DNA from 2 places in the Rubrivivax sp. JA1026 genome. Region 2 is predicted to be linked to the other one. Evidence: predicted binding sites of a transcription regulator. Region 2 holds the regulator's gene; the other holds the start of a gene.
The links. The regulator sigma-54, encoded in region 2, starts transcription at its own class of promoters, with help from an activator protein. The targets are predictions, from matches to a motif close to TGGCANGNAANCTGCTTT.
Positions count from the first base shown of each region.

Region 1: the regulator sigma-54 is predicted to act here: its motif matches at 6,613-6,630, upstream of nifE (nitrogenase iron-molybdenum cofactor biosynthesis protein NifE).

Region 1 covers NZ_JAALCQ010000010.1:101,087-115,451, forward strand. The annotation lists gene G5B56_RS16485 (IscS subfamily cysteine desulfurase) at 1-796, opposite strand, end outside; gene G5B56_RS16490 (hypothetical protein) at 1,035-1,523, shown strand; gene G5B56_RS16495 (hypothetical protein) at 1,543-1,896, opposite strand; gene G5B56_RS16500 (nitrogen fixation protein NifQ) at 1,910-2,344, opposite strand; gene fdxB (ferredoxin III, nif-specific) at 2,314-2,619, opposite strand; gene G5B56_RS16510 (CCE_0567 family metalloprotein) at 2,631-2,831, opposite strand; gene G5B56_RS16515 (NifX-associated nitrogen fixation protein) at 2,833-3,312, opposite strand; gene nifX (nitrogen fixation protein NifX) at 3,309-3,722, opposite strand; gene nifN (nitrogenase iron-molybdenum cofactor biosynthesis protein NifN) at 3,719-5,161, opposite strand; gene nifE (nitrogenase iron-molybdenum cofactor biosynthesis protein NifE) at 5,175-6,581, opposite strand; gene G5B56_RS16535 (response regulator) at 6,706-9,747, opposite strand; gene G5B56_RS16540 (substrate-binding domain-containing protein) at 9,744-10,700, opposite strand; gene G5B56_RS16545 (hypothetical protein) at 10,836-11,318, opposite strand; gene G5B56_RS16550 (hypothetical protein) at 11,315-11,656, opposite strand; gene nifK (nitrogenase molybdenum-iron protein subunit beta) at 11,712-13,271, opposite strand; gene nifD (nitrogenase molybdenum-iron protein alpha chain) at 13,299-14,365, opposite strand, start outside.
Region 2 covers NZ_JAALCQ010000007.1:182,906-197,270, reverse strand. The annotation lists gene G5B56_RS13505 (DsbA family oxidoreductase) at 48-686, opposite strand; gene G5B56_RS13500 (class I SAM-dependent RNA methyltransferase) at 683-1,918, opposite strand; gene G5B56_RS13495 (RNA polymerase factor sigma-54) at 2,126-3,628, opposite strand; gene lptB (LPS export ABC transporter ATP-binding protein) at 3,639-4,397, opposite strand; gene lptA (lipopolysaccharide transport periplasmic protein LptA) at 4,397-5,017, opposite strand; gene G5B56_RS13480 (thiol:disulfide interchange protein DsbA/DsbL) at 5,133-5,780, opposite strand; gene G5B56_RS13475 (SPOR domain-containing protein) at 5,846-6,451, opposite strand; gene argS (arginine--tRNA ligase) at 6,448-8,148, opposite strand; gene G5B56_RS13465 (serine/threonine-protein kinase) at 8,243-9,598, shown strand; gene G5B56_RS13460 (sigma-70 family RNA polymerase sigma factor) at 9,909-10,823, opposite strand; gene G5B56_RS13455 (PsiF family protein) at 10,959-11,237, shown strand; gene G5B56_RS13450 (LysR family transcriptional regulator) at 11,248-12,162, opposite strand; gene G5B56_RS13445 (haloacid dehalogenase type II) at 12,325-13,014, shown strand; gene G5B56_RS13440 (malate synthase G) at 13,026-14,365, shown strand, end outside.

The DNA.
Region 1 (14,365 bases), on a different contig from region 2:
CGGCCATCGACACGCGCGCCAGCCGGTAGGCCTCGCCCATGCCGACGATCTGGTGCGTGGGCAGCGTGCCCGAGCGCATGCCGCGCTCGTGGCCGCCACCGTGCGTCTGGGCCTCGATGCGCACACGCGGCTTGCGCCGCACGACCAGCGCGCCGATGCCTTTGGGGCCGTAGGTCTTGTGCGCCGACAGGCTCATCAGGTCCACCGGCCAGGACGCGAAGTCGATCGCCACCTTGCCGGTGGCCTGGGCGGCGTCGACGTGCAGCAGCACGCCGCAGGCGCGGCAGATGCGGCCCAGCGCGACGACGTCCTGCACGACGCCGATCTCGTTGTTAACCAGCATCACCGAGGCGAGCACGGTGTCGGGCCGCAGCGCGGCCTCGAAGGCCGCCGGGTCGACGAGGCCGTCGGCGCCGACGTCGAGGTAGGTCACCTCCCAGCCGGCGCGTTCGAGCTCGCGCATCGTGTCCAGCACCGCCTTGTGCTCGGTCTTCACGGTGACGAGGTGGCGGCCGCGCGAGCGGTTGAACTGCGCCGCGCCCTTGATCGCGAGGTTGTTGCTCTCGGTGGCGCCGGAGGTCCAGACGATCTCGCGCGGGTCGGCGCCGACGAGCGCGGCAACGTGTTCGCGGGCGATCTCCACCGCCTCCTCTGCCGCCCAGCCGAAAGCGTGGCTGCGCGACGCGGGGTTCCCGAACTGTTCATACAGATAGGGCAGCATCGCCTGCACGACACGCGGGTCGACCGGCGTCGTGGCCGCGTAGTCCAGGTAGATCGGCTTGGCGCTGGGATCCATCACGAGGCTCCGGCGGAAGTGGCGAGGCATCCCCATAACGCAGGGACCGTGCCAACCCGTGCCGCAGGAAAAATCTGATCTGGATCAGACACTTGCCTGGCCTCGGCCGGATCGTCGGTGGTGCCGTCGGCACGGCCGGGCCTGTCGCTTTTGTCGCCATTGCGACGCGGGCGGTCTGGCACCTGCCGTGCTTGCCCGGATGCAGGCCCGTGCCCACGGGCAGACAAGGGGAGCGCAGATGAACCTGTTCACCGGTGTCGCGTCCGACGCCTTCTTCGGCGGCCCGGTGCCGGCCGCCGTGCACGGCCTGCTGCGCCAGGCCGCGGTGGCCGGCCCCGCGCAACGGGGCGCGCTGCTGTGGACGGCGCAGGCCATCGCGCCGCAGGCCCTGGTGCTGTACTTCGCGCTGGCCAAGCACCACGCGCAGCGGCGCGAGTTCGAGCTCGCCGAACGCGCCGCGGCGCGCGGCCTGCTCGAAGCCGGCCGCGCCGCCGGGCTGGACGACGACGGCCGTGCACTCGACGGTGCGCCGGCACCCGACTTCAACGCCGACGGCCCGGCGCGTTTCTGGCTCTTCATGCACAAGGCGCTGGCCTTCATCGCCTTGCGAGCCGGCGACCTGGACACGGCGCGCGAGCGGCTGGAGCTGATCGAGCGGGTGGCCCCGCACGCGCGCCTGGGCGACGAGGTCGTCAGCGCGCTGCTGCGCGCGACGCCCGACGAGTGATCCGTCAGGCGCGCCCGCCTCAGGGCCGGTAGTCGAAGAGTTGCGGCGCCTCGCGCCGGTACAGCTTCAGCCAGCCCAGCGTCGCCGGCAGCAGCGAGCTGGCGGCGAACCAGGCGGCGTCGTCGGCGCCGGGGCCGTCGTCGATCAGCGCGCTGCCGATGACACGCCAGCCGTCGAGGTCGATCTCGGGCATCGTGCGCCGCGCCTCGGGCGGCAGCGCGTCGAGCGTGCGTGCGACGACGAGCAGCAGCCGGCGCACCTCGGCGCGTGTCAGCCGCGAATGGCGGAAGTCGGACTCGTCGATGCCGTCGACGAGGATCAGCACACCGTCCCCGGACTGCTGCACCAGGTCCAGCAGCGCGGCGGTGAACATCGTGCCGGCGTGCTCAGGCGGCCACGGCCACGGCGCGGCGCGCGCCGTCCTCGGGGCCGAAACACAGCGCGTGGTCGCAGCAGACGGCGCAGCTCGGCGCCTTGCAGACGAAGAGCTGCTCGCGCTCGCACAGCTGCTTGTAGAGGAACTTCTTCCACTTCATGTCGGCGCTGTTCTTGCGCACCAGCGCCGGGAACCACCAGGTCATCAGCGCCGACAGCTCGGCGCGCGAGCCCAGCTGCAGGTCCTGCCAGAGGTGGTTGTCGCCCAGGCAGGCGACGGCCAGCGTCTCGGCGATGGCGGCCGCGGCTTCGCGCGGGCCCTCGGCGTGGTCGAGCAGCAGCGCGACCAGGTCCTCGACCTCGTCGGCACGCGCCGCGCGCCGCGCCAGCGCCTCGGGCACCGGCCGCGGCTCCATCAGGCGGCCACCGGGGCGTGCGAGTAGCACTTCTTCGGGCAGATCTTCGAGCACGCGGTGCAGCCGATGCACAGCTCGCCGTGCGCGATCGTCATGACCTTCTTCTCGTACTCCTCGTCGTCGTCGCCGTCCGGGTCCAGCGAGACCCGCTCGCCGTCCTCGTCGAGGCCGATCAGTTCGAGCACGCCGCGCGGGCAGACACGGAAGCAGCGGCCGCAGCCGATGCACTTGCCTTCGTCGATCTTCTGCACGAAGGAGGGCGTCCAGGTGGCGCCCGAGGGCAGGGTGATGCTGAAGTCGGACACGGTGTTCTCCGTCAGGCGGCCTGGGCCGCGGCGAGCTGCGCGCGTGCGGCGACCAGCGCCGCATGCGCCTCGTGGGCGACCCGGGCGACCTCGGGGATGCGCTCCCAGTTCGTCGGCAGTTCCTCCGACAGGTCGTGCAGGTCCATCTTGGCCTGCGTCGCGCGGGCGTTGAGCTTCTTGATCTCGGCCTTCAGGGTTTCGAGGTCGGCCATCTCATGCTCCCCAGGTGGCGACGTCGCGGTGGGCGTTGATCATCGACACGCCTTCGGCGACCAGCTTGCTGCCGGCTTCGGCCAGCTTGGCGAGGCTCGGGTAGCCGAAGCGGTGCACGTCGCGCAGATGGCGGTTGACGACGACCAGCCGGCCGGCGGTCAGCACCGTGCGGCCGAAACCTTCGTGGCTCATCTTCGTCATCGGGCTGACCATGATCCCGGTGGCACGTTCGATCGCCAGGCCGACGGCGTTGTGGAACAGGTCCAGCCGCCACAGCGTGTCGGGGTCGGGGTCGCCCATGATCGGCAGCGCGCGGCGCTGCTCGGCGCTCAGGATGAAGGGCTCGAGCAGCGTCGTGTCGCTCTTGCCGTCCCAGGTGCCGTGCGTGTCCTGGGCGCGGATCTGCTTGATCAGCTCGCGCACGAAGCCGTCCTGCAGCGCGGCCTCGTCGGCCGCCGGGCTCTCGACGGCGGCGCTCATCGCTTCACCTCGGCATCGTCCTCGAAGTCGAAGGAGCGTTCCTGGCCCTTCATCAGCGCCTTGCGCAGCCACGGAGGCGGCGTGCCGCGCAGCACGTTCTGCAGCTTGTCGAGGATGTCCAGGATCGGTTCGGGCTGCGTCACCTTGACCGGGTGGATGCGGCTGGCGACGACACGCGCCGCCGCCGAGCCGCCGATCGCGGCGACGTAGACGATGGCGCAGTCGCCGATCGCGGCCAGCTTCGGTGTCAGCTTGTCCTCGTCGCCGTCCTCGTCCAGGCCGTCGCCGAAGGCGAAGTCCTGCACGAAGGCATAGCCCTCGGGGGTGACGTCGTAGACCGCCAGATGCGGGGCCCAGCCGAAGTGCGCGTCCACGCGCTGCTGGTCCTGTGTGGCGAAGGCGACTTTCATGGTTCGCTCCGGGAAGTGACGGGATCGGTGGCCGCCGGGCGGCGGCGCGGGATGACGGCGCTGACGTGGGCCACGGCCGGCGGCACGGCTTCGACGGCGGCCAGGCTGGCGGCCGGCAGCGGCCAGTCGTCAGGGCCGTGGTGAGCGATGCACTCGATCAGCGCGTTGCCGACGGCGTTGACGAAGTCGCGTGTGCCGCGGTAGCCGACCATGCGCACGTGGGCGTTGCCGATGCGGTCGAACATCGGGATGCCCAGGCGGAACAGCGGCCGCCCCAGGCGCTCGGCGGCCTGGCGGCCGTGCGAATGCGTCATCAGCAGCTCGGCGCCGGTGGCTTCGGCCGAACGTTCGAAGTCCTCCAGGTCGCCGATCAGCACTTCGCTGGTCGGCAGGCGTTCGAGCAGCGGTGAGCGCGTCGTCGTCACGCAGGTCGCGAGTTCGGCGCCCATCTCGGCGAGAAAGCTGCCGGCGGCCCACAGCAGGTCGGGCTCGGCGGCGAGCGCGATCTTCGCGTTGCCGGTGTGGAAGTGGGCGTCGAGCATCGCGTCGACCAGCTGGCTGCGCTGGCGGCGCAGCTTGGCCGGCACCTCGCGGCCCGACAGCTCGGCCAGGCGGCGCACGAAGGCGTCGCTGGCGGCCAGGCCGGTCAGGCGGTCGAACAGCGTGTAGGGCACGCCGCAGCGCGATTGCAGCGCCTCGGCGGCCGGGCGCATCTGCTCGCCGACGGCCAGCACCTCGATGACGCCGCCCAGGGCCTCGATGTCGGCGCGCGGCGTGCCGCCGATCGTCGTGCCCTGCCAGGTGTCGGGGATGTGGCCGTCGAGCGAGCCCGAGATGTCGGGCACGACGACGGCCTGCAGGCCGAAGGCCTCGATCGTCTCGCGCAGCTCCTCCAGGTCGGCCGGCGTCAGGTGGAAGCCGGGCAGCAGCGCGACGACGCCGTCGCGGCGCGGCTCGCCGACGCGCGGCAGCGTCGAGACCAGCGCCGTGACGGCGGCCGCCCAGCCGTCCTGGAAGGCGCCGACGTAGTCGGGTGTCGAGGCGTAGACGACGGCCGTGTCGGCCAGCTCGGGGTGCTGCTGGCGCGCGAGGCGGATCGTGCCGTCGACGTCGTCGCCCTTGGTCTCGGTGAGCCCGGTCGAGCAGATGCCGATGATCTTCGGCTGGGCGCGCTGGCGGATGTTGAGCAGCGCCTTCACGAGGTTGTCGTCGCCGCCCATGATGGTCGTCGCCTCGTTCATCGCCGTCGTCTGCAGCGGGATCGCCTCCTTGAAGTGGCGCACCAGCAGCACCAGGCCGAAGGAGGTGCAGCCCTGCGAGCCGTGCATCAGCGGCATGCAGGACTCCAGCCCCATGAAGGCGAAGCTGGCGCCCAGCGGTGCGCTCATCTTCAGCGGGTTGACGCTGCAGGACTTCTTGCTTTCGGTGACGAGGGCCATCGTCTGCTCCCGTTCAGGCCGCCAGCGCCACGGCCGGGGCTTCCCAGGGCGCGGGCGCCCGCACCTGCTGCCAGACCGGGTTGAAGATCGCCTTGTCGATCTCGGCGACCATGGTCACGATGCCCTCGTAGCCGGCGAAGGCGTGGTGGCGCTCCTGGTTGATGTCCATCCAGGGCATGCGCGCCTTCAGCGCGACGAACTGGCTGCGGCCGCCGGACAGCATGATGTCGGCGCGCGCCTCGCGCAGCATGCGGTACATCTCGCGCGGCGCGAGGTCCTCGATCATGTGGGCGTCGTCGCCCATGATCTCCTGGATGCGCTGCTTGTCTTCCTTGGTGCTCTTCTTGACGCTGGTGCCGACGATCTCCAGCCCGGCTTCCTGCAGCGCCGAGACCACCGACCAGCTCTTGACGCCGCCGGTGATCAGCAGCACACGCTTGCCGGCCAGGCGCTCGCGGTAGGCGCGCAGGCGCTCGTAGGCGCGCGGCTCCTCGGCGGCGATCAGGGCCTCGGCGCGGTCGACGATGTCGGCCGGCGCGCCGGTCTGCACCAGCAGCCGGGCGATGTCGCGCAGCGTCCGGCTCATGTCGGCGATGCCGTAGAACGAGCCTTCGAAGTACGGGATGCCCCAGCGCTGCTGCATGCGCGTGGCGACGTTGATCATCGACTTCGAGCAGACCATCATGTTGGCCTTGGCCCGGTGCGCCGACGCGATCTCGCGGTAGCGGCCGTCGCCGGTGATGCAGGCCAGCACGCGCACGCCCAGCGCGTCCAGCAGCGGCTTGACCTGCCAGAGCTCGCCCGACAGGTTGTACTCGCCGATGATGTTGATGTCGTAGGGCGTGCTGACGTCGGGCTCGACGGTGCCGATCACGTAGTCGAGCAGCGCCTCGGCGCCGAGCTTGTTGCCCAGGTTCTTCGGGCCGGCGAAACCCGGCACGTCGACCGGCACGACCGGCAGGCCGAAACGTTCGCTGGCGCGTTTGCAGACGGCCTCGATGTCGTCGCCGATCATCGCCGGCACGCAGGTCTGGTAGACGAAGATCGCCGGCGGGCGCACGGTCTCGGCGATCTCGCGGATGGCCTTGAACAGCCGCTTCTCGCCGCCGTAGACGACGTCGAACTCGTCGATGTCGGTGGTGAAGCCGGTGCGGTAGATCTTCGGGCCGGAACTCGCGCTGTGGCGGTTGTCCCAGCTGTTGCCTTCGCAGGCGATCGGGCCGTGCACGAGGTGGGCGACGTCGGCGATCGGCTGCAGCGCGATCTTGGCGCCGTCGAAGGCGCAGCCGCCGGCGGCGGCACCGGGCGTCAGCTGCTTGGTGCAGCCCTTCTTGCGCGCCTTCTCGCCCTTGGCCTGGTTGACGTCGCAGCCGGGCTCGTCGAAGACCTGGGCGATCCTGGCGTTGAGCGATGCGGACATGCGGCGGGCTCCTGTGGGCGGCCCATGCCGTGTTGCACGATCGGTGCCAGTCGTGCGCCGCGCGTTTTCTCCTTCGCCGACAAGGACTTGGCGATCTGCGCCGGCGTTGCCGGCGTTGGCGGGATCACGACAAACGCGACGCCTGGGTTTCGGCCGCCGGCGTGCCGAAGGCCGCCGCCAGGCCGTCCAGCACCTGCCGCAGCTCGGCGTCGAAGACCGGTAGCGCGGCGTCGATCGCGGCGCGTTCGCCCGAGCGCACCGCGGCTTCCAGCGTGCGGGTGGCCTCGCGCAGCGCGGTGGCACCGATCGTCGCCGACTCCGACTTCAGCATGTGCAGCGCCGAAGCCGCGGCGGCCAGATCGCCGCCGCGACACTGTTCGACGATCGTCGCCGGCATGCCGGCGCGCGACTGCGCGAAGAGTTCCAGCACGCGCCGGTACAGCGCGGGCTGGCCGGCGGCAAAACGCAGGCCGGTGGCCCTGTCCAGGCCCGGCAGCGTGGGCGGCAGCACGGCGTGCGCCCCTGCCGCCGCTGGCGCAGCGGCCGGCGCGACGGCGGGCGCGGCGTCGATGCCGGTCCAGTGCCGCAGCCGCTCGATCAGCACGTCGGGCTCGAAGGGTTTGGCCAGGTGGTCGTTCATGCCGGCGGCCAGGCAGGCCTCGCGGTCGCTGGCCATCGCGTGCGCGGTCATCGCGATCACCGGCAGCGCCTCCAGCCCGGGCAGTCGGCGCAGCCGGCGCGTAGCCTCCAGGCCGTCGAGCACCGGCATCTGCACGTCCATCAGCACGGCGTCGAAACGTTCGCGCGCCAGCCAGGCCAGGGCCTCCAGGCCGTCGCCGGCCAGTGCCGTGCTGGCGCCGGCCTGGCGCAGCAGCTCCAGCGTCAGCTCCTGGTTCACCGGGTTGTCCTCGGCGAGCAGCACGCGCAGGCCTTCGAGGCGGCGCGGCGCCGGCGGCCGCGGCAGCGGCTCGCCGGGGGCCGGCGCATCGCGACCGAACAGCGACTCCAGCAGCGCGAGCAGCGTCGCCGTCGTCACCGGCGCGGCCAGCAGCGTGTCGACACCCGCCGGCAGCGGGCGCGCGGCGTCGTCGGCACCGTAGGGCACCAGCGCCACCAGCCGCGCGGCGGGGCCGGCCAGCGCCCGCAGCCTTGCGGGCAGGCCGGCGTCCGCCGCGATCAGCGCCGCGTCGAGCAGCACCAGGTCGACGGCGCTGGCGGCCAGGGCGGCGGCGGCTTCGTCGCCCGAGCTCGCCGCGGCTGCGCTGCAGCCGATCTCGGCCGCCCGGGCGGCCAGGATCGTGCGTGCGCGCGCACTGGCGTGGGCCGCCAGCAGGCGCAGGCCTTCACGCGGCGCCCGCCGGGCCGCGGCGGCGGGCCGGTCGCTGCGGCCGAAAACCGCGTCGAAGGCGAACTCGCTGCCGCGTCCCGGGCTGCTGCGCACCGCGATGTCCCCGCCCATCGCCTGCACCAGCTGGCGGCTGATCGCCAGGCCCAGGCCGGTGCCGCCGTAGCGCCGCGTCGTCGAGGCGTCGACCTGGCTGAACGGCCGGAACAGGCGCTCCAGATCCTGCGGCGACAGGCCGATGCCTTCGTCGTGCACGACGAAACGCAGGCGCTGCAGGTGCGGGTCGGCGGCGTCCAGCGCCTCGACGCGCACGAGCACCTCGCCGCGTTCGCTGAACTTGACCGCGTTGCCGCACAGGTTGACCAGCACCTGCGACAGCCGCAGCGCGTCGCCGACCAGCCGCCGCGGCACCTGCTCGGACACGTCGAGCAGGAAGCCCAGGCCGCGGTCGTGCGCCTGCAGCGCGACGATGGCCGCGACGCCGTCGAGCACCGCGTCGAGCTCGAACTCGTCGTGCTCGAGCTCCAGCCGGCCGGCCTCGATCTTCGAGAAGTCGAGGATGACGTTGACGATGCCCAGCAGCGACTGCGCCGCGGCGCGGGTCTTCTCGAGGTAGTCGCGCTGGCGCGGGTCGAGTTCGGTGCGCAGCGCCAGCGCCGTCATGCCGAGGATCGCGTTCATCGGCGTGCGGATCTCGTGGCTCATGTTGGCCAGGAAGTCGCTCTTGGCGCGCGTCGCCGCCTCGGCGGCCTCGCGTGCGGCGACCAGCGTGCGTTCGGTCTCGCGCCGGGCGCTGACGTCGCGCAGCACCAGCTGCACGCGCACCGGCGCGCCGGCGTCGGCGCGTGCGAAGACCGCGAAGCTGGCCTCGGTGGCCAGCGTGCCGCCGTCGGCGCGGCGCAGCGACAGGTCTTCGGCGGGCAGCGTGCCCGCCTGCGCCAGCCGCGCAGCGAGCGTGTCCCACGACGGTTCGGCGAGCCAGGCCGTGGCCGGCAGCCCGAGCGCCTGCGCGGGCCCTGCGGCGCCGAGCATCGCCGCCCAGGCTGGGTTGCAGACGACGATGCGGCCATCGGCGTCGACGACGCCGGCGCCGTCGGCCATGCGGCGCAGCACTTCGTCGAACTGCCGCGTCTGCAGCGCCAGCTGGTGCTGCAGGGCGCGCTGCAGGCCGGTGATGCCGTCGGCAAGTGCGTGCAGTTCGTTGGCCGGGCCCGGCGGCCGGGGCGCCGGTTCGCCCAGCCGGCTGAGGTCCAGCGCGCGCACGTGGGCGTGCAGCCGCTCCAGCGGCCGCGAGACGCTGCGCGCGACCAGCGCGTACACCAGCGCCGCGAGCAGCAGCATCTCGACCAGCGCCGCGGCCGCGAACTGGCGCGAGGCCTGCCAGACCTGGCCGTTCAGCCAGTCCTCGTCCAGGCGCAGCTCGAGCACCGCGACCGTGCCCTGGCCGTCCGGGGCCGGCAGCGGGTGGCGCAGCGTCTCGCCGGCGTGCACCGGGTTCGCGCCGGGCTTGGCGTAGCGTTCGTCGATGCCGCGCCCGCGCACCTCGGCCGACAGCAGCGCCGGAAAGCTGCGCAGCCCCTGCAGCTGCACCTGGACCGAGGCGTCGTCGAGTTCCCAGACCGCCTTGGCGAGCGCCGGCCCGTAGGCGCCGAGCACCGCCTGCACCTGCTCGCGCTGGCGGCCGCGTTCGTCGCGATGGCTGATCCAGGCGTTGGCCAGCGTCGCCAGCAGCACCAGCACGACGCTGGCCGCGGCCACGCGCAGCAGCAGTTCACGCGACAGGCGGCGCATCGCCGGCGGCATCGCGGCGGGCCGGCTCACAGCGCGTGGCGCACCACCGCGCCGATCCGGATCGACGGCTCCACCGGGTGGCCGGTGGCCAGCCGCTTCATCGCCCGGTAGGCGTAGCGGCCCATCTGCTCGTAGTCGACCGACACGTAGCCCTGCACCAGCCCGTCGGCCAGCAGGGCCTTCTGCCCGGCCGTGAGCGCGCCGGTGGCCGCGACGACGACACGCTGCCGGTCCTGCGCGGCCAGCGGCTGCACGGCGGCGCGGTAGGCGCCCGGGTCGGCGAAGGGCCAGGCGCCGAGCGCCACGACGGCGTCGGTGTCCTCGTCGCGGAACGCGGTGGCGAGCTGGCGCAGCGCACGCCGCGCGTCGTCGCCGTTGAACCACGGGCAGCGCGCGACCTCTCGCCAGCCGCGTTCGCCTGACAGGCGGGCGCCTTCGGCGAGTTTCGGGTCCTGCGCCAGCGTGCGCCGCAGCGCCGTCACGCGGGCGGCCGTGGCGGCGTCGTGCGAGTCGCCGGCGAGCAGGCAGAGCTGGCCGCCTGCCGGGCGGCGCGCGGCGACCAGGGCCGCGAGCTGGCGGCCGATGTCGGCGTTGTCGGCGCCGATGTGCACGCGGCGCAGCGCGCGCTGCGCCGGGTCGACGTCGGTCTCGAAGGTGACGACCGGCACGCCGCGTTCGGCCGCCAGCGCGAGGGCCGACTCGCCGAGATAACGCGAGTTGGTCACCGCGACGGCCAGGCCCGAGAGCCCGCGCTGCAGGCCGGCGACGATGGCCGCGTCCTGGGCGCGTGCGCGGGCCGGGCCGCGCACGCCGAGCGCGATGCAGCGGTCGCCCCAGGTCTGGGCCTCGGCGGCACAGCCGCGCCAGGCGGCGACGTAGTTGGGGTCGTCGGTGCTCTTGCCGGCCAGCCCGTAAACCTGCCCCTGGGCCTGGGCGCCCGCGGCCCACAGCAGCCCGATCAGGAACCGCCATGGCAAACGCATGCCTTGTCTTCGCCTTCCCGGCGGGGGCCGTCGGCTGCACCCGGGCGGGTGCACCGGACCGACAGGCGTCCCGTTCGGAACGATGATGCGCGGCTCGCGGCCGGCGTCAAGCGCCGTTACCGCGTCAGGACTTTGTCACGCGTCGGCCAGCGCCTCGGTGGCGACGAGCTGTTCGCGCAGCGCGTGGCGTGCGCGCCAGCCGGCGCCTTGCCACAGCACCAGCGTGTCGTCCTCGAACGCCAGGATCGCGCTCGTGTCGTCGGGCCAGATCACGGCCGGCGAGCCGCCGGCGTCCAGCGTCGCGGCGCAGGCCTCCAGCGTGTCGACCGCCACGGCGGTCATCACGCCGCGGCCGAGCAGCGCGTCGGCACGGTGCAGCGGCGTGTCCCAGCCGTGTTCGGCGCCGAGCGCGCACAGCGCCGGCAGGCGTTGGGCGACGCCGGGGGCCTCGGGGTGCTCGCCGCACATCGCGAGCAGTTCGCGCGGGCTGCGCCGGTCCCAGACCTCCCAGGCGGCCAGTCCGCGGCGGTCGGCGACGCGCTCGACCAGGTCCTCGGCGTCGTAGGCGAACCAGGCGCGTGCCGTGCCGGCGGGCGGGCACTCGAGCACGTAGATCATTCGTCGACGCCCTGGCCGACGATGCTGCGCTGCCAGACGGCCTGGCGCAGGCGCTCGCGCACCGCGGCCTCGCTGCCGTCGAAGCCGTCCCGGGCGCGGCGCAGCGCGGCCTGCGCGACCGAGGCCTCGGCCAGCGTCAGCGCCAGCCGGCCGGCCATGTGGCTGGCGTCGGGGCACAGCGCGAGCACCGCGCTGCGGTTGGGATGTTCTGAGAGGGGCACGAGCTCGTGCGCCTCGGGGCGGCCGTCCAGGCAGACGGCGCCGGCGATGACCTCGACGCGGCGGCCGTCGCGCGTGAGGCGCACGAGCACGGGGCTGTCGCGGTCGGGGTCGGTCATCGCGGGTTCTCCTCGTGAGGGCGGCGGGCCGGGGCGAACCGGCCCGCCGTGGCCGTCAGCGGATGATGTCGAACGAGATGTCGGTCTTGCCGGCGATGTTGGTGTTGGCGTCCAGCTTCTCGAAGTACTCGTCGAGCAGCATCGTCAGCAGCCGCATGCCGCCCTCGTAGCCCCAGGTGGGGTAACGGTGGTAGTGGTGGCGGTCGAAGATCGGGAACACCAGGCGCACCAGCGGCGTGCCGGCGTCGCGCTCGAGGTACTTGCCGTAGGTGTTGCCGATCAGGAAGTCCACCGGCTCGGTGAACAGCAGGCTGCGCAGGTGCCAGAGGTCGCGCTTCGGGTAGACCTTGCAGTCCTGGCCGTAGGGCGAGGCGGCGAGCACCGCACGCACCTTCTCGGCCCAGTCCTCGTTGCCGTTGGTCGACAGCACGTGGGTCGGCTCGGCGCCCAGCTCGAGCAGGAACTTCGTGTAGCCGATCAGCTGGTCGGGATCACCGTAGAGCGCGTACTTCTTGCCGTGCAGATGGGCCTGGCTGTCGGCGATGGCGTCGACGAGCTGGCCGCGTTCGAGTTCCAGCTCGGCCGGCACCGGCTTGCCGGTCAGGCGGCTGATGGCCATCAGCAGCTCGTCGGTGCCGCCCACGCCCACCGGCGCGTTCAGCACGACGACCTCGTGGCCCTTCTCGCGCAGGTACTTGGCGGTCTTCTCGCAGCTGTATTCCTGGAAGACGATGGTCGCCTTGGCGTGCAGCGCACGCTCGACCTCGGCCTTGGTCGTGCCGCCGGAGAACATGCGGAACTCGCCGTCGGTCGGGGTGTTCCAGACCTCGGACGGGTCGCAGAGGATCGTCGCCTCGACGCCGAACAGCGCGAAGATGCGCTTGATCTCCTTCAGGTTGCCGACGACGAAACCGTCGAAGCCGCCGATGAAGTTGATGCTCTCGTCGGGCACGCGCTCCAGCGGCGCCGTGACGCCGGCCTTGCCTTCCCAGAAGTGCTGCAGCACGCCCAGCAGCGCGTTGTCGTAGCCGGTGACGTGGCTGCCGACGAAGGCCGGGGTGTGCGCGAACGGCACGTCGAAGTCGGCCGGGATGCTGCCCTTCTCCTTGGCCGTCTTGATGAACGCGTTCAGGTCGTCGCCGATGACTTCCGCCATGCAGGTCGTCGACACCGCGATCATGTCGGGCTTGTAGAGGTTGAAGCTGTTGGCCAGGCCGTCGACCATGTTGGTCAGGCCGCCGAAGACCGCGGCGTCCTCGGTCATCGACGAGCTGACGCAGGACGTCGGCTCCTTGAAGTGGCGGCTGAAGTGGCTGCGGTAGTAGGCGACGCAGCCCTGCGAGCCGTGCACGAACGGCAGCGTCCTGGCGAAGCCGTTGGCGACGAAGACGGCGCCCAGCGGCTGGCAGGCCTTGGCCGGGTTGACGGTCAGCGCTTCGCGGGCGAAGTTCTTCTCGCGGTACTCCGGCGTCTTGGTCCAGTTGCGGATCTCGTCGATCTTGACGTCGGCGTGCTTGTATTCGAAGTTCGCCTTCTTGTCGGCGAAGAGCTTCTGGTACTCCGGCTCGCGGAACAGCAGCTCGTGGTCGATGATCTTGTCGGCGTTTTGCGGCATGGTGTGCTCCTTGATGCGGTGGCGGGCTCAGGCCGCTTTCTTCCAGGGCGCGCCCTTGGCGAGACCCCAGACCGGCGAGCTGATCGCGATGTCCATGTCACGGGCGAAGATGGCGAAGCCGTCGTAGCCGTGGTAGGGGCCGGAGTAGTCCCAGCTGTGCATCTGCCGGAACGGCAGGCCCATCTTCTGGAAGACGTACTTCTCCTTGATGCCCGAGCCGATCAGGTCCGGCTGCACGCGCTCGACGAACTTCTCGAACTCGTAGCCCGTCACGTCGTCGTAGATCAGCGTGCCGTCCTTGATGTAGTGGGTGGTGCGCTGGTAGTCGTCGTTGTGGGCGAACTCGTAGCCGGTGCCGCAGATCTCCATGCCCAGGTCCTCGTAGGCCCCGATGACGTGGCGCGGACGCAGGCCGCCGACGTAGAGCATCACCTTCTTGCCGTCCAGGCGCGGCTTGTACTTGGCGATGACGGCGTCGACCATCGGCCGGTACTTGGCGATCACGCGCTCGGCGTTGGCCTTGATCGTGTCGTCGAAGTGGCTGGCGATCTCGCGCAGGCTCTTCTCGATCTGCGTCGGGCCGAAGAAGTTGTATTCGACCCAGGGCACGCCGTACTTCTCCTCCATGTGCCGGCTGATGTAGTTCATCGACCGGTAGCAGTGCAGGACGTTGAGCTTGGCCTTGGGCGTGTTCTCCAGCTCGGCGATCGTGCCGTCGCCGGACCACTGGGCGATGACGCGCAGGCCGATCTCCTCCAGCAGGATGCGGCTGGACCAGGCGTCGCCGCCGATGTTGTAGTCGCCGATGATCGCCACGTCGTAGGGCGTGGAGACGAACTCGGCGTACTTGCCCGGGTCGGTCTTGTCGAAGACCCAGTCGCGGATCGCGTCGTTGGCGATGTGGTGGCCCAGCGACTGGCTGACGCCGCGGAAGCCTTCGCAGCGCACCGGGATGATGGTCTTGCCGTCCATCTCCTTGCTCTTCTTCTTGCTGACGGCCTCGATGTCGTCGCCGATCAGGCCGATCGGGCACTCGCTCTGGATCGAGATGCCCTTGTTCAGCGGGAACAGCTCCTCGATCTCGTCGATGATCT
Region 2 (14,365 bases):
CGGTGCGCCGGCGCGCGGCGAGGTGTCGCCGCGGCCGGGCCGGCCGTTCAGCGGCCGGCGGCGATCTCGCGCAGCGCCTGCTCGAAGACCTCGGGCGGCTGGCCGCCGGAGATCAGGTGGCGTTCGTCGACGACGACGCCGGGCACCGAGCGGATGCCCAGCGCCAGCCAGCGCTGCTCCTCGGCGCGCACGGCGTCGGCGAACTCGCCGCGTTCGAGCACCTCGCGGGCGCGGGCCTCGTTCAGCCCGACGCCGGCCGCGACCTGGGCCAGCACCTCGGGGTCGCTCGGGTTGCGGCCTTCGCCGTGGTAGGCGGCGAGCAGCGCCCGCTTGAGGTCCAGCGCCCGGCCTTCGAGACCGGCCCAGTGCAGCAGCCGGTGGGCGTCGAAGGTGTTCCAGATGCGCGTGCGCTCGCCGAAGGCGAAGCCGACCGCCGCGCCGCGTTCGGCCAGCGTGCGCCGCACGGCGGCGAACTGCTCGGGCGCGCCGCCGTACTTGCGCTGAAGATGTTCGTCGATGGCCTCGCCTTCGGGCGCCATGTCGGGGTTCAGCTCGAACGGGCGAACCTCGATCTCGGCCTCGATCTCGCCGGCCAGGTTCTCGAGCGCCCGCTCCAGCGACGCCAGGCCGACGGCGCACCAGGGGCAGACGACGTCGCTGACGAAGTCGATGTGCAGACGCTTCATGCGGCCTCCTTGTTGGACCCGGCAACCATGTCGAAGCGGAACAGCCGGCATTCGATGGGCCCGTTCCACATCGGCACGCGCCGGCTCTCCTTCAGCCGCATCAGCGACGGCAGCTTCATCTCCGGGCTCAGCACCCAGGCCGTCCAGCCGGCGTAGCGGCGTTTCCAGTGCGCGGCCAGCGCGCCGAAGAACTCGGCCGACGAGCCGCCGCCGTCGAAGCCTTCACGCGCGCCGCCGGGCGCGTCGCCGCGGGCGCTGCCGCTGCCCTTGGGCGCGATGCGCTCGCCGTACGGCGGGTTGAGCATCAGCGTGCCGCGTTCGGCCGGCGCCGGGCGCTGCAGCGCGTCGGCAGTCTTGAAGGCGATGGCCTGGCCGACGCCGGCGTTGGCGGCATTGCGCGCCGCGAAGTCGGTCATGCGAAAGCTCACGTCGCCGGCGAAGACCTCGACCGCAGGCGCGTGCACACGTTCGCGCGCGGCCTGCTGCAGCTCGCGCCAGGCACCGAGCTGGTCGCGGAAGGGCAGCAGGCGCTCGAAGGCGAAACGGCGCTTGATGCCCGGGGCGATGCCGCAGGCGATCTGCGCGGCCTCGATGGCGATCGTGCCGGCGCCGCAGCAGGGGTCGAGCAGCGCGCCGTCCTCCTCGCGGCCCTGCCAGCCGGCGGCGGCCAGCATCGCCGCGGCCAGCGTCTCCTTCAGCGGCGCCTCGCCCTTGACGCCACCGGCGCGTTCGTCGCGCCAGCCGCGCTTGAACAGCGCCTCGCCCGAGGTGTCGGCGTACAGCGTCGCGTGCTCGGGGCCGACGTACAGCTGCAGCGACAGGTCGGGGTGGCGGGTGTCGACGCTGGGGCGTTCGCCGCTCGTTTCGCGCAGCTGGTCGCAGACGGCGTCCTTCACGCGCAGCGTCGCGAAGTTCAGGCTCTTCAGCGGCGAACGCTGCGCCGCGACGTCGACACGCAGCGTCTGGCGCGGCGTGATCCAGTCGTCCCAGCGCACGCGGCGCGCGAGTTCGTAGAGCTCGTGCTCGTCGCGGTAGGGGCCGTCGATCAGCGGCCACAGCACACGCTGGGCGAGCCGGCTCTCCAGGTTCAGCGCCATCGCGGCGCGGGCGTCGCCGTCGACGAAGACGCCGCCGCGCACGGCCTCGGTGCGGCAGCCGGTGATGCGGGCGGCCTCGTCGGCCAGCAGCGGCTCGACGCCACCGGCGCAGGGAAGGAACAGGGAGACGGTCATGACGGCGGCGCGACGGACGAAAGCGCTGGACTGTAGTCCAGCTGCGGCGGCGGCGGCGGCGCGTTGTGGCGGAGGACGCGGAGGACGGGGTCAGGTCTCGCGAGACCTGACCCCGGGCTGCCCGGGCTGCCTCAGCTGCGGCGGCGGCGCGTCGCGGCGGAGGACGGGGTCAGGTCCTGCGGGACCTGACCCCGGGCTGTGGTCGCGTCAGATCGCCCGGCGCAGCGAGGCCGGCGCGATCTTCAGCGCCTCGCGGTACTTGGCGACGGTGCGGCGCGCGACCTGGATGCCCTGCTCCTCGAGCATCTGCGACAGCTGGCTGTCCGACAGCGGCTTGCTGGCGTCCTCGGCCGAGACGAGCTGCTGGATCAGCGCCCTCACCGCGGTGCTCGACGCGTTGCCGCCGGCCTCGGTGTTCAGCGAGCTGCCGAAGAAGTACTTCAGCTCGAAGGTGCCCTGCGGCGTGGCCATGTACTTGGCCGTCGTCACGCGCGAGATCGTGCTCTCGTGCAGGCCCAGCTCGTCGGCGATCTCGCGCAGCACCAGCGGCTTCATCGCGATCGCGCCGTGCGTGAAGAAACCCTTCTGGCGCTCGACGATGGCCTTGGACACACGCAGGATGGTGTCGAAACGCTGCTGGATGTTCTTCATGAACCAGCGCGCCTCCTGCAGCCGCGACGACAGCCCGCCGGCGCCGTTGCGCTGGCCGCGGATCGCCTGGGCGTAGAGGTCGTTGATGCGCAGCTTGGGCATCACGTCCGGGTTCAGCAGCACCTTGAAGCCGCGCCCCGACTTCTGGACGATGACGTCGGGCACGATGATGTTCGACTCGGCCGGCGCGAACGGCCGCCCCGGCTTGGGCTCGCAGGCGACGATCAGTGCCTGCGCTTGGCGCAGCAGGTCCTCGCCGGCGCCGGTGGCGGCGGTCAGCTTCTTCACGTCGCGCCGGGCCAGCAGCTCCAGCGAGTGCTCGCAGATGCGGATCGCGACCTCGCGCGCCTCGCAGCGCGGCGTCGTGCGCAGTTGCAGCACCAGGCACTCGGACAGCGAACGTGCGCCGACGCCGGTCGGCTCCAGGCTCTGCAGCCAGCGCAGCGCGCACTGCAGGCGGTCGGCCAGGGCCTCGCGCTGCTCCTCGTCGTCCAGGTCCAGCATGTCGGCCAGGCGCGCGGCGATGTCCTCCAGCGGGTCGGCGAGGTAGCCGTCGTCGTCCAGCGACTCGATCAGCACGTGCAGTGCCGCAGCGTCCTCGGCCGACAGCCGCATGCCGGCGATCTGGCGCCGCAGGTGGTCCTGCAGCGTGCCGGCGCCGGCGCGGCGCTCCTGCGGGTCGAGGTCGTCGTCGCTTTCGGGCGCGGCCGCGGCCGGGGTCTCGCGGATGCCGTCGAAGTCGTCGCGCTCGGTGCCGTTCTCCCAGTCCTCGCGTTCGGTGGTGCCGAACTCGGCGGCGTCGACCTCGGCCGGTGCCGGCTCGGCGGCACCGTCGCCGTCGTCACGCTCGGCGACGCGGTCGACGGTGGCACGTTCGGCCGGCGGGTCGAACGGTGTCGCCGCGTCCTCGTCCATCTCCAGGAACGGGTTCTGCTCGAGCATCTGCTCGACTTCCTGGTGCAGCTCCAGCGTCGACAGCTGCAGCAGCCGGATCGACTGCTGCAGCTGCGGCGTCAGCGCCAGATGCTGCGACAGGCGGACTTGGAGGGAGGGCTTCATCGGCCGCGCGTCACATCTTGAAATGCTCGCCGAGGTAGACCTTGCGCACCTCGGCGTTCTCGACGATCGCCTGCGGCGTGCCTTCGGTGAGCACGCTGCCTTCGCTGATGATGTAGGCGCGGTCGCAGATGCCCAGCGTCTCGCGCACGTTGTGGTCGGTGATCAGCACCCCGATGCCGCGCGACTTGAGGAAGGCGATGATGCGCTGGATCTCGATGACGGCGATCGGGTCGACGCCGGCAAAGGGCTCGTCGAGCAGGATGAAACGCGGCTGCGTGGCCAGCGACCGGGCGATCTCGACGCGGCGGCGCTCGCCGCCGGACAGCGCCGGCGCCGGCGAGTCGCGCAGCTTCTCGATCGACAGGTCGTGCAGCAGCTTGTCCAGCAGCTCCTGGATCTGCGCCGGCTTCAGCGGCCGGCCGTCCGGGCCCTGCTGCAGCTCGAGCACGGCGCGGATGTTCTCCTCGACGGTCAGCTTGCGGAAGATCGACGCTTCCTGCGGCAGGTACGACAGCCCCAGGCGCGATCGCTGGTGGATCGGCAGGCGCTCGACCGGGCGGCCGTCGATGCGGATCTGGCCGGCGTCGGCACGCACCAGGCCGACGACCATGTAGAAGGTGGTGGTCTTGCCGGCGCCGTTGGGGCCGAGCAGGCCGACGACCTCGCCGGCGGCCACCGACAGGTGCACGTCCTTGACGACGCGCCGCTGGCCGTAGCTCTTCTGCAGGTTCTCGGCTTCGAGCCGGCTGCCCGCGACGGCGGTTTCCATCAGCGCTGGCCCCCGAGCGAGCGCGCCGGCGCCAGCGGCGCGGCCGAGGCCGGCGCGGCCGGCGGCGTGGCCGCCTTGTCGCTGCGCGGGCTCAGCACCGCGCGCACGCGACCGCTCGGGTTGGCACGGGTCGTCTCGCCGCCGGCGACGCTGAAGGTCTCGGCGGTGTTGTCCCAGACGATCTGCGAGCCGGTGATCTCGTCGGCGACGACCGCGCCGCGCAGCCGGCGCACCGCGCCGTTGCCGATGAAACGCAGCGTGTCGGCGCGGCCGTCGTACTCGATGCGGTCGGCCACGCCCTCGACGACCTCGTCGACGCCGTCACGCTTCTGGCGGTAGCTCGCCGGGCGGCCGGCGCTGCCGATGGCGGTGGCGGCGCGGTAGCCGTCGGCCGTCTCGCGCAGCTCGACGCGGTCGGCGCGGATGACCATCGTGCCCTGGGTGATGACGACGTTGCCGTTGAACTCGACGAGCTGGCGCTGCAGGTCGACCGAGCCCGGCCGGTCGGCCTCGACGACCATCTGGCGCTCGCGGTCGGCGCGCTCGGCGGCCGCGGCGGCGCACAGCAGCGCCAGCACCAGCGGTGCGGCACGGCGGAGGAGGGCGAAACGGAGCGTCATTTTCGGCACGAAACTTGCAAGCATTCTAGCCACAAGTTCGTGCCGTCGAACAGGGTTCGCGGGCCCCGCGTTGCGAGGCCGATGCGCCGGATCAAGACCCGGCGCGGGCCCGGGCTCAGGCGCCCTGGCGGGAGCGGGCGATCAGGAAGTCGGCCACCGCGAGCGCACGCTCGTGGCCGCCGGCCAGGGCGCCGGAAGTGTAGTACCGGCCCTGGATGCCCATCGCCGGCACGCCGTCGATCTTGTAGGCGTCGGCGAGCTGCTTGGCGCGGCTGGCCTTGGTCGCCACGCTGAACGAGCGGAAGGCGTCGCCGAAGCGCTTGCCGTCGAGGCCGTTGGCGACCATGAAGTCGATGATGTCCGACTCCGACAGCAGGCGCTTGCCCTGCACGTGGATCGCGTTGAACACCTTGCGGTGCACCGCGCCGACCTGACCCATCTCCTCGAGCGCGTAGAAGATCTTCTGGGCGATCTGGTGGCGCGCGGTGAAGCCCACCGGCACGCGGCGGAACACGACGTCGGCCGGCAGGCGCTTGCTCCAGGTCTCCAGCAGCGGCTCGAAGTTGAAGCAGTGGCCGCACTCGTACCAGAAGAACTCGACGACCTCGACCTTCTTGCCCTCGGGGATCGAGGTCGGTGCGGGCGTCTGCAGCCGCACGTAATGCGTGCCCTCGACCGGCCCGCCCTGCGCGCGGGCGCCACCGGCCATCGCCAGGCCCAGGCCCGCACCGGCCAGTTGGATCGAGAAATCGCGCCGCTTCATGAGTTTCCTTTCGAGTGATCGGTGTCGTCGCATGGGACCGGCCGCACCCGTGCCGGGTTCCCTGCTCAGGGCTTCTCGGCGCGGACCAGCCGGGCGTCGATGTTCGCCGCCTGCAGCCGTCCCTGGACGGCCTCGGCGTCGTCGCGCGTGCCGTAGGGGCCCGTGCGCACCCGGTACATCGTCTTGCCGGCCTGCTCGCGCTCGCTCACCTTGGCCGTGAAGCCGAGCATCGCCAGGCGGGCGCGCTCCTGCTCGGCGTCCTCGGTGCGCGTGAACGCGCCGGTCTGCACGAAGTACACGAACGCTTCAGCGGCCCGGTCGGTGGACTGGCCGGCGAGGATGGCCGCCGGATCGCGGGTGGAGCCACCCTGCGCGGCCGGGGCGCTGGCGGGCGTCCGCGCGGCCGTCGGCGGCGCGGACGGTGCGGCCGTCGGCGCCGAGGCCGCCGCCGCCGGCAGCGGCGGCTGCTTGCCGGCCAGCGGCGCGTTCGGGTCCCAGCGCTTGTTGCGCTCGACCTCGGCGCTGTCCTGCTCGGCGGTGCGCTGCGGCACCTTGTCGATGAAGGGCACCGGCGCCTTGGTGATGTACAGCGCCACCGCCAGCGCGATCGCCAGGCCGGCGAGCAGGCCGACGATCAGCCCGAGCGCGAAGCCGCCGCGCTGGCCCTTCACGCCGGCACCTCTTCGGCGGCGGCGCGCGACATCGAGGTCGGCGCCGACACGCCCAGCATGCCCAGCGCGTTGCGCAGCACCTGGGCGGTGGCCGCCAGCAGCGCCATGCGCGCGCGGGCCAGCGCCGGGTCATCGACGAGGAAACGTTCGGCGGCGTAGTAGCTGTGGAAGGCCGCGGCCAGGTCGCGCAGGTAGAACGCGACGTCGTGCGGCGCGTGTTCGGCCGCGGCGCGCTCGAGCATGCCCGGGTAGGCCGCCAGCTGCAGCATCAGCGCGTATTCCGACGGCGCCGTCAGCCGCGACAGGTCGGCGCCGGCGAAGTCGGTCTCGCCCTGGTACTGCGCCAGCACCGAGCAGATGCGCGCGTGCGCGTACTGGACGTAGAAGACCGGGTTCTCGTCGTTGGCCTTCAGCGCCAGGTCGATGTCGAAGACGAACTCGGTGTCGGCCTTGCGGCTGATGAGGAAGTAGCGCACCGCGTCGCGGCTGGTCCAGTCGATCAGGTCGCGCAGCGTGACGTAGCTGCCGGCGCGCTTGGAGATCTTCACCTCCTGCCCGCCCTTCATCACGGTGACCATCTTGTGCAGCACGTAGTCGGGGTAGCCGGCGGGGATGCCGACGCCGGCGGCCTGCAGGCCGGCGCGCACCCGCGCGATCGTGCCGTGGTGGTCGCTGCCCTGGACGTTGATGACCTTGGTGAAGCCGCGCTCGAACTTGGCGATGTGGTACGCGACGTCGGGCACGAAGTAGGTGTAGCTGCCGTCGGACTTGCGCATCACGCGGTCCTTGTCGTCGCCGTAGTCGGTGCTGCGCAGCCACAGCGCGCCGCCGTCCTCGAAGGTCTTGCCGGCGTCGACGAGGCGGCGCACGGTGTCCTCGACGCGGCCGTCGGCGTAGAGGCTGGACTCGAGGTAGTAGTTGTCGAAGCGCACGCCGAAGGCCTGCAGATCCAGGTCCTGCTCGTGGCGCAGGTAGGCGACGGCGAACTGGCGGATGCCGTCGACGTCGTCGGCGTCGCCCGAGGCGGTGAAGGCGCGGTCGTCGGCGTGCACCGTCTTCTTCGCGGCGAAGTCGGCGGCGATGTCGGCGATGTAGTCGCCGTTGTAGGCCGACTCGGGCCAGCCGTCGTCGCCGGGCTTGAGGCCCTTCAGGCGGCAGCGCGTCGACGTGGCCAGGTTCTGGATCTGGACGCCGGCGTCGTTGTAATAGAACTCGCGCGTCACGTCCCAGCCCTGCGACTCGAACAGGCGGCAGATCGAGTCGCCCAGCGCCGCCTGGCGCCCGTGGCCGACGTGCAGCGGGCCGGTCGGGTTGGCCGAGACGAACTCGACCATCAGCTTGCCGGCGCCGGCCGGCTTGCGGCCGAAGGCCTCGCCGCCTTGCAGCACCTCGGCGACGACGGCCTGGCGCGCCGCCGGCTTCAGGCGCAGGTTGATGAAGCCCGGGCCGGCGATCTCGAGGGCCTGCACCCAGCGCTCGAAGGCGGGCTGGCGGCCGAGCAGCTCGACGAGCTGCTGGCCGACTTCACGCGGGTTCTTCTTCAGCGTGCGCGCCAGCCCCATCGCGGCGGTGATCGCGAGGTCGCCGTGGGCGGCCTGCTTGGGGGACTCGAACGCGGCGACCGGGGCGGCGCCGGGGGCCAGTTCGGCCAGCGCCGCGGCCAGCGCCTGCAGCAGCTCTTGCTTGGCTTGGATCATCGGCCGATTCTACTTTTGGGCCCTGCTCCCGGCGCGGGCTCGCCGGGGCGCGGCGAAGGTGGCAACATCGGCCGGCCCCACACGGCCCGAGACGATGACCGACGCCCCCACCACGACGTCCACCTTCTTCGACCCCGACCTGCCCGAGCGCATCGGCAAGTACCGGGTGCTCGAGCGCCTGGGCGAGGGCGCCACCAGCGAGGTCTTCCGCGCCCGCGACGAGTTCCGCGAGGAGGACGTGGCGATCAAGCGCGTGCGCCCGGCGCTGGCCGCCGACTCGCGCGAGAGCCACTTCCAGCAGCGTTTCTTCGCCGCCGAGGCGGCGCTCGTCGGCCGGCTGCAGCACCCCAACGTCGTGCGCATCCTCGACGCGGTGGCCGACGGCCAGGCGCCGTACCTGGTGATGGAGTACGTGCCCGGCTCGACGCTCAGGCGCTTCTGCCGTGCCGACGCGCTGCTGCCGCTGGACCAGATCGTCGAGATCGGCTTCAAGTGCGCGATGGCGCTGGACTACATGTACCGCCAGGGCCTGATCCACCGCGACGTGAAGCCGGCCAACCTGCTGGCGGTGGTCGACGGCGACCAGGTCGTCGACGTCAAGATCACCGACTTCGGCAGCGTCTTCAACTTCGACACCGAGCGCACCCAGATCTACCGCGTCGGCTCGCTGGCCTACATGTCGCCCGAGCAGCTCGACGGCGACACGCTGGACTGCCGCGCCGACATCTATTCGCTGGCCGCGGTGCTGTACCACCTGATCGCCGGGCGCCCGCCGTTCGACGCCCAGCAGCAGCCGGCGCTGATGCACCAGATCTACCGCGCCGAGCCGCCGGCGCTGGGCCTGCTGCGCGAAGGCGTGCCGCCGCGGCTGGAGGCGCTGATCCTGCGTGCGTTGTCCAAGAAGCGCGACGAGCGCCCGGCCGACTGGAGCGCGTTCGCGCAGGCGCTGTCCGAACTCGTCGCCAACCGCGAGGTGACGCAGGGCCACGCCCAGAACGTGCTCGACTCCGAGCGCTTCAACCTGCTGCGCAAGCTGGAGTTCTTCTCGCGTTTCGGCGACGTCGAGCTCTGGGAGGTGGTGCACCGCGCGAAGTGGCAGCGTTTCCCCTACGGCCACGCGCTGTTCCGCAAGGGCGACACCGGCAACGCCTTCCACATCGTCGCCGCCGGCCAGGTGGATGTCTACCGCGACGGCCAGCGTGTCGCGCGCCTGGGCATGGGCACCTCGGTCGGCGAGATGGCCTACCTGGCGCCCAGCGAGGAGCTGCGTGTGCACAGCGCCGACATCCTGGTGTCCGAGCCGCTGACCAGCATCTCGTTCACGCCGGAGACGCTGGTGCAGCTGTCGATGGACACCCGGCACCGCTTCGACCAGGCCTTCATCGGCGTGCTGGTGCGCCGGCTGCACGCCGCGCACGAGGCGCTGGCGCATCCGCGCCGCATCCTCTAGGCGTCGGCGCGGCAGAAGCCTCGCCGACGCCTAGCCTGCGGCTTTGCGTACGGCTTCCCCGAGCCCCCTCCGAGAGGGTGCTCCAGCTTGTTCGACGGCTCCCTCCAGCCTCCCTCCGCGAGGGAGGCTCCAGTCAGTCTGACGAGTGCCTTTGCGCCGTTCAGCGTGCACCGAGCACGTGCCTTCGGCGCGTGCGCGTTCCGCGCCCAACAGCTCGTTTGAACGAGCACGTGCCTTCGGCGCGTGCGCGTTCCACGCCCAACAGCTCGTTTGAACGAGCACGTGCCTTCGGCGCGTGCCCGTTCCACGCCTACCAGCGCGTGCCTTCGGGCACGTCGATGTGCACGCCGAAACGTTCGGCCGGCGAGACCAGCACGTCTTCCATCATCGCGCCCCACGGCCCGGCTTCGGGGCGCGCCTGCAGCTCGCGCTCGCGCTGGGCGACCAGCGCCTCCATGTCGGCGCGGTCGGGCCGGCGGGTGCGGTCGGTGGCGCGCTGCTGCGGCGCGGTGCCGAAGCGCTGCGCCATGCGCCGCAGCAGCCCGTGGTACATCTGCGAGACCCGCGACGGCGTCACCTTCAGCGACGCCGCCAGCTCCACCGGCGACATGCCGATGCCGAGGTAGGCGTCGATCACGCGGCGCTCGCGCTCCGGCAGCTGGGCGAAGAAGGTCTCCAGGTGGCGCAGCACGATCGCCGTGTCCACCCGCGCCTCGACCTCGTCCTTCTCGGTGGCCGGGTGGTGGCGTTCGGTGAACTCGGGCTCGTCGTCCTCGCCGCTGCTGCTGCGCTGCTGGCTCGCCTGGGCCAGCTGCTCGAGCAGCGCGACCTCCTCCAGGTCCATCTTGCACAGCCGCGCCAGCTCGGCCAGGCCGGCCTCGCCGCCGTTGGTCGAGCGCCAGCGCTCGCGCGCGATCTGCAGCACCTTGATCTTGCGGCGCTGGGCGCGGGTCAGCACGTCCATCTGGCGCAGCTCGTCGATCATCGCGCCCTTGACGCGCTGGCGGGCATAACGCGCGAAGGCCTCGTGCGCCTCCGCGGTGTCGGGGTCGCCGTCCCAGACGAAGCTGAGCGAGGCCTGGGCCACGGCGATCAGCCCGACCTGGATCAGGTCGGCCTTCTCGACGTTGGCCGGGAGGTGGCGCACCAGCGACTGCGCCTGCTGGCGCACCCAGCTCTGATTGCGGGCCACGAGGGCCGAGGGCACACCCTCCAGCGAGATCATGGGCGCCTATCTTCCGGCCCGCGGCGGCCGGCCACAAGCATCGGGCTGGAAATTCGCCACGATTGCCCCTGGCCCGCGGCCCGGGCCTCTGATCCAATCGACGCCGGCCCCGGAGGGCAGACCAGGAGAAACGACATGAAGAGCACGATCATCGCCGCCGCGATCGCGGGCCTGCTGGCCTGCGGCACGGCGCTGGCCGCCGAGACGGCGCAGCAGAGCAAGATGAAGACCTGCAACCAGGACGCCGGCGACCGCAAGGGCGACGAGCGCAAGGCGTTCATGAAGGAATGCCTGTCGGCCAAGCCGGCCAAGGCGACGCCGCAGGAACGCATGAAGACCTGCAACGCCGAGGCCGCCGGCAAGACCGGCGACGAGCGCAAGGCCTTCATGAAGGAGTGCCTGTCGGCCAAGTGAGCTTCCTGCTTCAGACGGCGGCCCGGGCCCAGTAGCCCGGGTCGCCGTAGCTGTGTTTGACGAAGTCGATCCACAGCCGCACCCGCAGCGGCAGCAGCCGCCGTTGCGGAAACACGGCGTAGATGCCGTTCGGCGGCGCGGAGAACTCCTCCAGCACCGCCACCAGCTGCCCCGAGGCGATGTCCTGCTGCACCTCCCAGGTGCTGCGCCAGGCGATGCCCAGGCCCGCCCGGCACCAGGCGTGCAGCACCTGGCCGTCGCTGCAGTCCAGCCGGCCCGTCGGGCGCAGGTGCTGCACCTGGCCGTCGACGAGAAAGGCCCAGCCGCGCGTCTGGCTGGCGTCCGACGACAGCGTCAGGCACTCGTGGCGCGCCAGGTCGGCCGGCGTGCGCGGCACGCCGGCACGCTGCAGGTAGCGCGGCGAGGCCACGCACAGCCGCCGGTTGTCGGCCAGGCGCACGCTGACGAGGCTGGAGTCGGCCAGGTCGCCGACGCGGATCGCGCAGTCGAAGCCCTCGTTGACGATGTCGACGACGCGGTCACTGAGGTTCAGCGACAGGCTGACGTCCGGATGCTCGGCCATGAAGCTGGGCACCAGCGGCGCGACGTGGCGGCGGCCGAAACCGGCCGGCGCGGTGATGCGCAGATGGCCGCTGGCCTTGACGCCGCCGGCGCTGACGCTGGCCTCGGCGTTGCCCAGGTCGGCCAGCACCTTCTGGCAGTCCTCCAGGAAGGCGCTGCCTTCGTGGGTCAGCGTGATGCGCCGCGTCGTGCGCAGCATCAGCTTGACGCCCAGCCGCTCTTCCAGCGCGTCGATGCGCCGCCCGACCACGGCCGGTGCCACGCCCTCGGCCTGGGCTGCGGCGGTGAGGCTGCCCTTGGTCGCGACGGCGACGAAGGATTCGATCTGCTTGAGGCGCGGCATCGGCGGGATTCGTGATTCCGGTAGCCGGATTGCCGGCTGATCTTACGCTGGCTCCGTGCCTTGAAGGTTGGAATCGGGCCGGTTTCGTGCGCCTGGTGCACAGGACTCCGAACTCCGGCGTACGCAATCGCGGCCGCGGCGGCGATTAGATTCCTCTGCACCATGGTCGCCCGCACGCCCGCCCCGCCCCGCGCCGTCGTCTTCGACGCGTTCGGCACGCTGTTCGACGTCTACAGCGTGGGCCTGCTCGCCGAGCAGCTGTTCCCGGGCCACGGCGAGGCGCTGGCCCAGCTCTGGCGCGACAAGCAGATCGACTACACGCGGCTGGTGTCGATGAGCGGCCGCTACCGGCCGTTCTGGGACCTCACGCGCGCCGGCCTGCGCTACGCCGCCGCGCGCCGCGGCCTGGCGCTGGACGCCGCCACCGAGGACCGGCTGATGAACCAGTACCGCCACCTCAGCGCCTTCCCCGAGGGCCGCGAGGTGCTGGAGGCGCTGAAGGCGCGTGGCGTGCCCGCCGCCATCCTCAGCAACGGCGACCCCGAGATGCTGGCCGTCGCGGTGCGCAGCGCCGGCTTCGCGCCGCTGCTGCAGCACGTGATCAGCGTCGAGCCGGCGCAGCGCTACAAGACCGACCCCGCCGCCTACGCGCTGGCGCCGGCGACGCTGGGCGTCGCCGCGCGCGAGATCCTGTTCGTCTCCAGCAACGGCTGGGACGCGCTCGGCGGCACCTGGTACGGCTTCACGACGCTGTGGGTCAACCGCGCCGGCCTGCCGCCCGAACCGTTCGACACCGCCCCCACGCGCACCGGCACCAGCCTGCGCGAGGTTCTTTCGTTCTTCCCTTCCTGAAACGCCTCCTCATGCGCACGACCTTCCACCGACTGCACGTCGACACGCTGCTGGCCCGCTTCATCGAAGACCAGGTGCTGCCCGGCACCGGCATCGATCCCGCCGTCTTCTGGGCCGGCTTCGACGCCCTCGTCGCCGACCTGGCGCCGAAGAACGCCGCGCTGCTGGCCGAACGCGACCGGCTGCAGACCGAGCTCGACGCCTGGCACGCCAAGCACCCGGGCCCGATCAGGAACATGGCCAAGTACCGCGCCTTCCTCGAGAAGATCGGCTACCTGGTGCCGGTGCCGGCCAAGGTGAAGGCGACGACGAAGAACGTCGACAGCGAGCTCGCGCTGCAGGCCGGCCCGCAGCTCGTCGTGCCGATCACCAACGCGCGCTACGCGCTCAACGCCGCCAACGCGCGCTGGGGTTCGCTGTACGACGCGCTCTACGGCACCGACGCGCTGCCCGAGACCGACGGCGCCACGCGCGCCGGCGCCTACAACCCGGTGCGTGGCGCCAAGGTCGTCGAGTACGCGCGCCACGTGCTCGACCGCACGGTGCCGCTGGCCAAGGGCTCGCACATCGACTCCACCGGCTACCGCGTCGAAGGCGGCCAGCTCGTCGTGACGCTGAAGGACGGCAAGACCGTCGCGCTGAAGAAGCCGGCGCAGTTCGTCGGTTATCAGGGCGAGGCCGCCGCGCCGTCGTCGGTGCTGTTCGTGCACCACGGCCTGCACCTGGACCTGCGCATCGACCGCGGCACGACGATCGGCGCCTCCGACCCGGCCGGCGTCTGCGACCTCGTCGTCGAGGCGGCGCTGTCGACCATCCTCGACCTGGAAGACTCGGTGGCCGTCGTCGACGGCGCCGACAAGGTGCTGGCCTATTCCAACTGGCTGGGCATCCTGAAGGGCACGCTGACCGAGCAGGTCACGAAGGCCGGCAAGACCTTCACGCGCGGCCTGAACCCCGACCGCCGCTACACCGGCCCGAACGGCGAGGACGTCGTGCTGCACGGCCGCTCGCTGCTCTTCGTGCGCAACGTCGGCCACCTGATGACGACGCCGGCGGTGCTGTTCGGCGACGACGGGCGCGAGATCCCCGAAGGCATCCTCGACGCCGTCGTCACGACGGCGATCGCGCTGCACGACCTGCAGCGCCACGGCGCGAACGGCATCGTCAACTCGCGCGCCGGCTCGATCTACATCGTCAAGCCGAAGATGCACGGCCCGGCCGAAGTCGCCTTCGCCAGCGAGCTGTTCGGCCGCGTCGAGGCGCTGCTGGGCCTGCCCAAGGCCACCGTCAAGCTCGGCATCATGGACGAGGAGCGCCGCACCAGCGTCAACCTCAAGGCCTGCATCGCCGC